DNA from 2 places in the Kitasatospora sp. NPDC058218 genome. Region 2 is predicted to be linked to the other one. Evidence: riboswitches for the same ligand, from Rfam matches in the RefSeq annotation. Region 2 holds a riboswitch; the other holds the start of a gene.
The links. A riboswitch is a leader RNA that binds a small molecule or an ion and turns the genes downstream of it on or off. The one in region 2 is predicted to bind glycine.
Positions count from the first base shown of each region.

Region 1: another riboswitch for glycine. It lies ahead of gcvP (aminomethyl-transferring glycine dehydrogenase); the one in region 2 lies ahead of gcvT (glycine cleavage system aminomethyltransferase GcvT).

Region 1 covers NZ_JBHVWC010000014.1:144,124-147,521, forward strand. The annotation lists gene gcvP (aminomethyl-transferring glycine dehydrogenase) at 1-1,983, opposite strand, end outside; glycine riboswitch at 2,223-2,326, opposite strand; gene ACFVYI_RS11615 (PRC and DUF2382 domain-containing protein) at 2,550-3,398, shown strand, end outside.
Region 2 covers NZ_JBHVWC010000008.1:149,878-153,275, reverse strand. The annotation lists gene ACFVYI_RS07260 (enhanced serine sensitivity protein SseB) at 47-841, opposite strand; glycine riboswitch at 1,127-1,233, shown strand; gene gcvT (glycine cleavage system aminomethyltransferase GcvT) at 1,463-2,584, shown strand; gene gcvH (glycine cleavage system protein GcvH) at 2,674-3,051, shown strand; gene glyA (serine hydroxymethyltransferase) at 3,191-3,398, shown strand, end outside.

The DNA.
Region 1 (3,398 bases), on a different contig from region 2:
GGACGGGTAGGTGACCATCAGCACCGACAGCTGGTCGCGGTGCTGCGCGATCTTGGCCTTGAGGTCGGCCACGTCCACGTCGCCGTCGACCAGGGTCTTGACCACGACCACGCGCATGCCGGCCATCACGGCGGAGGCCGCGTTGGTGCCGTGCGCGGAGGACGGGATCAGGCAGACGTCGCGCTGGGTGTCGCCGTTGGCGTGGTGGTAGGCGCGGACCGCCAGCAGACCGGCCAGCTCGCCCTGCGAGCCGGCGTTCGGCTGGATCGAGACGGCGTCGTAGCCGGTCACCTCGACCAGCTGCTGCTCCAGCTGGCGGATCAGGGTGAGGTAGCCCTGGGCCTGCTCGATCGGCGCGAACGGGTGCAGCTGGCCGAACTCCGGCCAGGTCACCGGCTCCATCTCGGTGGTCGCGTTGAGCTTCATGGTGCAGGAGCCCAGCGGGATCATGCCGCGGTCCAGCGCGTAGTCGCGGTCCGACAGGCGGCGCAGGTAGCGCAGCATGGCGGTCTCGGAGCGGTGGCTGTGGAAGACCGGGTGGGTCAGGTACTCGTCCTCGCGCAGCAGCGCGGCCGGCAGCGCCTCGGCGCTCTCGGCGGTCTCGACGCCCTCGACGCCGAACGCGGCCCAGACGCCCGCCAGGTGCTCGCGGGTGGTGGTCTCGTCGGTGGAGACCGAGATCCGGTCCTCGCCGTCCTGGTACACGTTGATGCCGTGCTCGCGGGCGGCCTCGGCGATCGCGGCGGCGCGACCGGGGACGACCGCGGTGACGGTGTCGAAGAACTCGCCGTGCAGCAGCTCGACGCCGCCGGCGCGCAGGCCCTCGGCGAGGGCGGCGGCGTAGCGGTGGGTGCGGCGGGCGATGTCGGCCAGGCCGTCCGGGCCGTGGTAGACGGCGTACATCGAGGCCATCACGGCGAGCAGCACCTGGGCGGTGCAGATGTTGCTGGTCGCCTTCTCACGGCGGATGTGCTGCTCGCGGGTCTGCAGCGCCAGCCGGTAGGCGCGGTTGCCGTCGGCGTCGACGGAGACGCCGACCAGGCGGCCGGGCAGCGAGCGGGCGTACTCGGCGCGCACCGACAGGTAGCCGGCGTGCGGGCCGCCGAAGCCCATCGGCACACCGAAGCGCTGCGAGGTGCCGCAGGCGATGTCGGCGCCGAGCGAGCCCGGGGACTTCAGCAGGGTCAGCGCCAGCAGGTCGGCGGCGACGGCGACGATCGCGCCGAGGCCGTGGGCCTGCTCGATCACCGCGGTGAGGTCGCGGACCACACCGGTGGCGCCCGGGTACTGGAGCAGCACGCCGAAGACACCGCGCTCGGCGATCTCGGCCGGGATGCCGGCCGAGAGGTCGGCGACGACGACCTCGACACCGGTCGGCTCGGCGCGGGTCTGGATCACCGCGACGGTCTGCGGCAGGGTCTCGACGTCGACCAGGAAGACGCCGCCCTTGACCTTGGTGACGCGGCGGGCCAGGGCCATCGCCTCGGCGGCCGCCGTGCCCTCGTCCAGCAGTGAGGAGCCGGAGGTGGGCAGGCCGGTCAGGTCGGAGACCAGGGTCTGGAAGTTGAGCAGCGCCTCCAGGCGGCCCTGCGAGATCTCCGGCTGGTACGGCGTGTACGCGGTGTACCAGGCCGGGTTCTCCATGACGTTGCGCAGGATCACCGGCGGGGTGAAGGTGCCGTAGTAGCCCAGGCCGATCATCGGCTGGAGGACGGTGTTGCGACCGGCGAGCTCGCGCAGCTCGGCGAGGACCTGGGCCTCGCTGCGGCCGGCGGGCAGGTCCAGGCCGGTGATGGAGCGGATCGCCTCGGGTACGGCGGTGGCGGCGAGCTCGTCCAGCGAGGCGTAGCCGACCTGGGCCAGCATCTTCTCCTGCGCGGCGGCGTCGGGGCCGATGTGGCGGTTCTCGAAGGGGCTGGCCTGCTCGAGCTCGGTGAGGGTCGCGGGGGTGGTGGGGCGTCCCGCGTTCGGCTGGGCGTTCATGGTGGTCGAGGCCTCCTGGTCACGGACCGGCGGGGGTACGCACGCCGGACGGCACGGCCGCTGCGGACGACAGCGGACAGACCTGGGCGGACGGACCCGACAGGCCTCCCCCTCTGTCATCGGGACCTGAGAGCTTCACCCGCGCGGAGCGCTGTGGCGCCCCGCCGGCTTGCACCGTCGGTGAGGGTGGTGCCCGCCGGCTCCCTCGCCGGCAGTCCTGCCCTGCTTTCCAGAGTGACCTATCCCACACGGTACGGATGCCTGAGAGATTCCGGGGAGGAGTTGCTCCTTCGGCGCCCCGACCAGCGGTTTCCGCTCTCGGGGACTCTCCCGAGCGGGCTCGGCGGTCGCGCCCAGGGTACCAGCGGGAAGGCCTTCGATCACGGGTGCGTCCGGTCACGGGGGCGACCGGCCCGTGACCCGTACGGCGCAGCCCCGGGCCCGTCCGGCCCCGCCCCGGTCGCGCGTGTCCGCTTCATGGCTTTTGGTGTGAAGTGGCGGATGGGACGGGCGGGCCGGCCGCCGGCCTGCGGGCGTTCCGCAGGCGCAGCGCACTGGAGGAAAGAGTGCAGACCGATATCGACCCCCGAGACCTCATCGGCCACAAGGCGGTCGACCGCAACGGAGACAAGATCGGCACGGTCGACGAGGTGTACCTCGACGACGCCACCGGACAGCCCGAGTGGGCTGCCGTCCGGACCGGCATCTTCGGCCGGGACGCCTTCGTCCCGCTGACCACGAGCGAGTTCTCCGGCGACGAACTGCGGGTGCCGTACGACAAGTCACTGGTGAAGGAGTCACCGGACTTCGGCGTGGGACAGCACCTGTCACCCGCCCAGGAACTCCAGCTCTACCGCTACTACGGGCTGGACACCCGGCTCGACGGTCAGCCGTCGGCCGGTGACGGCTCCGGCTCCGAACCGGCCGACCTGGACTTCGGCGCCGTACCGGCCGCCGCCCCGGCGGCAGCGGCGGGCACCGCGGCGGCCGTCGCCGCACCGAAGCCCGCGGACCAGCCGGCCGCCGCGGCCCCGGTCAAGCCGCTGGCCTTCCACACGGCCGACAACACACCCCCGTCCCCCGCCGTCGCCCCGGCCGCCGATCTCGGCAAGCCGTCCGAACCCGCCACGGAGGCCAACGTGCGGACCCTCAGCCCCACCGCACCCGTCGCCCCCGCCGCCCCCTCGGCGCCCACCGCGCCGGAGCAGCGCCCGTCGGCCGCTCCGCTCGTCGCCGGTCACGACGGCGCCGCCGTCGCGTCGGCGCCCGAGGCCTCGACGCCCGGCACCACGGGCCCGGCCTCGTCGGCCCCCAGCGGGCCGGTGGAGATCACCTGCCGCGAGGAGCGGCTGGACATCACCACCGAGTGGCACGTGCTGGGCACCGCGAAGCTGCGCAAGTACGTGACCAGCGAG
Region 2 (3,398 bases):
TGCCTGCCTGGGCCCTCCGACCCGGTGCCGGGCGAGGAGGAACGCGTCACATCCGTGTGTAGAACGGCTGGACCCGGTTGAGCAACCACTCGACCACGGGATCGTCCGCGAGGTCGAGCAGTACGAGGTGGACGCCGCCGGGCAGCGGCGCGGTTCCCAGCGCGCGGCCCAGTGCCTCGTTCACCGCGGCCGGCTCGGCCGGGCCCGCCGGGTCGAGCTGGACGCCGACGAACATCACCGTCGGCTCGCCCTCGACGCTGGCCAGCGCCCGCCTGGCGGTCAGTACGCCGGGCAGGGCCGACAGTTCGTACCGGCAGGCGGCCAGGAAGGCCTCCGGGTCCTCGCCCGGCACCGGCTCGCGCAGCGCCACCCGGCCGCCGGTCGGCGCCTGCGGGGCGTCCCAGCGGTCCTCGCGCGGCCCGCGCCGCAGCTCGGCGACACCCTGCGGCGGCACCGGGATGCCCACCGGCGCGTCCGGGTTCACCGCGATGCCCACGCCCAGCGGCAGCCCGCGGGCGAACTCCCAGACCGGCGCGATCGCGAACGCCGTGCCGGGCACCTGCTGCAGGAACACCTCCTGCGAGGAGAAGACCGGAACGTAGGGGTCGCCGGCCAGCTCGATGGTCGGCAGGTCCAGCGCCTGGCCCTGCGGGTCGCCCCCGGCCGGCAGCGGGATCCACACCTGGCTGCGGGCCAGTACCTCGAACACCCGGGGGGTCGCGCCCGGATCGCCGAGCGCGGCGGTGAGCACCTGCTCCAGCTCGTTCGCCGGCCATCCGCCGCCCGGCGGCGCCGCCTCCGGGCCGCTCCACCCCTGCTGCTGCTCCACCGGGTACCCCATGCGCCGCTGTACCGTCCTCTGCTCGCCGACGCCGAGCAGCCTAGCGGGCCCGCCCCCGGGGCCGCGGGGCGCGCCGCTGCCGGGCGGTCGGGACGGACGGAGGACGGCGGTCGGGACGGACGGGGGAGGGCAGCCGGGACGGACCGGGGAAGCCGGCCGGGACGGACGGGGGACGGCGGTCGAAGGCCTGGCCCGGGGCCCCTCTCCCGTCTTCCGCCGGGACGTGCCATGATGTCCGCGTCTCCGCGTATTCCCGCCGAGGCCCCTAACTCCATACCGGCCGCTCGAACCCGTGCGGGAGAGTCCGGAGTGCCCCCGAGAGGCGGTACAGCCGGCGCCGAAGGAGCAAGTCCTCCCCGGAATCTCTCAGGCCCCCCTACCGCACGGGCTAGGCACATCTGGAAAGCGGCGCACGGCCCTGTCGCGCGCCCACCCACGGTGCAAGCCGCCATGCTGTCCTGTTAGCTGTAAAGCGCTGCGGGCCCGCGTGCGGTGAAGCTCTCAGGTACGACGACAGATGGGGAGACCCAGCCGCCGCATGCCCGCGCGCAGGCTCGGTCCCCGAGCGGGACCGGTCCGGCGTGCGCACACCTGAGTGCCCAGACCGAGGAGTTCCAGGCCATGTCGTCCCTCCGCCTCACCGCGCTCGACGCGCTGCACCGCGCCCTCGGCGCGACCATGACCGACTTCGCCGGCTGGGACATGCCGCTGCGCTACGGCAGCGAGCGCGAGGAGCACCTCGCCGTCCGCACCAAGGCGGGTCTCTTCGACCTCTCCCACATGGGTGAGATCACCGTGACCGGCCCGCAGGCCGGCGAGATGCTGGACCACGCGCTGGTCGGCTTCGTCTCCGCGCTCGGCGAGCTGCGCGCCCGCTACACCATGATCTGCGCCGAGAACGGCGGCATCCTGGACGACCTGATCGTCTACCGCCTGCGCGAGGACGCCTTCCTGGTCGTCGCCAACGCCTCCAACGCCCAGCTGGTGCTGGACGAGCTGATCGCCCGCGCCAAGGGCTACAACGCCGTCGTCTCCGACGACCGCGACACCTACTCGCTGATCGCCGTCCAGGGCCCGGAGTCCACCGCGATCCTGGCCGACACCACCGAGGCCGACCTGCCCGGCCTGAAGTACTACGCGATCCTCCCGGCCCAGGTGGCCGGCCGCGACGTGCTGCTCGCCCGCACCGGTTACACCGGCGAGGACGGCTTCGAGATCTTCTGCAACCCGGGCGACGCCGCGCACGTCTGGACCGCGCTGACCGAGGCCGGCACCGGGCGCGGGCTCGTGCCGTGCGGCCTGTCCTGCCGCGACACGCTGCGCCTGGAGGCCGGCATGCCGCTCTACGGGCACGAGCTCTCCACCGAGCTGACGCCGTTCGACGCCGGTCTCGGCCGGGTGGTCCGCTTCGACAAGACCACCAACGAGGGCGCGTTCGTCGGCCGCCGGGCCCTGGAGCAGGCCGCCGCCGCGGCCGAGGCCAACCCGCCGCGGGTGCTGGTCGGCCTGGTCTCCGAGGGCAAGCGCGTCCCGCGCGCCGAGTACACCGTGGTGACCACCGACGGCGAGCCGATCGGCCGGATCACCTCCGGCGCGCCCTCCCCCACCCTGGGCAAGCCGATCGCCATCGCCTACGTGGACGCGGCGCACGCCGCCCCGGGCACCACCGTCGCGGTGGACGTGCGCGGCAAGCACGAGCCGGTGCAGGTCGTGGCGCTGCCGTTCTACAAGCGCGCCCGCTGAGGCCCCGCTCTTCCCGAAGATCCACGTCGAAGCCGTCCGTCCGGCGGCCCGCTTCGTCGTACCCGCTTCCCATCCTGGAGAATGACGTCATGAGCAACCCCCAGCACCTGCAGTACACCAAGGAGCACGAGTGGCTGACCGCCGCCGAGGACGGTGTCTCCACGATCGGGATCACCGCCCACGCGGCCGACGCCCTCGGTGACATCGTCTACGTGCAGCTGCCCGAGGTGGGCGACACCGTGACCGCGGGTGAGACCTGTGGCGAGCTCGAGTCCACCAAGTCGGTCAGCGACCTGTACTCGCCGGTCACCGGTGAGGTCACCGAGGTCAACCAGGACGTCCTGGACGACAACTCGCTGGTCAACAGCGCCCCCTTCGAGGGTGGCTGGCTGTTCAAGGTGCGCGTCGAGGCCACCGACGAGCTGCTGAGCGCTGCCGACTACGACGCCCTCACCAACCCGGCCTGAGTCAGCCGTTCGGGGTGGCCGCAGCGCGGCGGCCACCCCGGCCACCGGGCCTCCACCGCCCTCCCGTCGCCCACCGCCACCCTTTCCGAGGGCGCGCCACGCGCGGCACCTCCTTCTCTCCTCCCGGGAAGACCACACCATGACGGTTCTCAACCAGTCCCTGCACTCGCTCGACCCGGAGATCGCCGCCGCGGTCGACGCCGAGCTGCACCGCCAGCAGACCACCCTGGAAATGATCGCCTCCGAGAACTTCGCCCCGGTGGCGGTCATGGAGGCCCAGGGTTCGGTGCTGACCAACAAGTACGCCGAGGGTTACCCCGGCCGCCGCTACTACGGCGGCTGCGAGC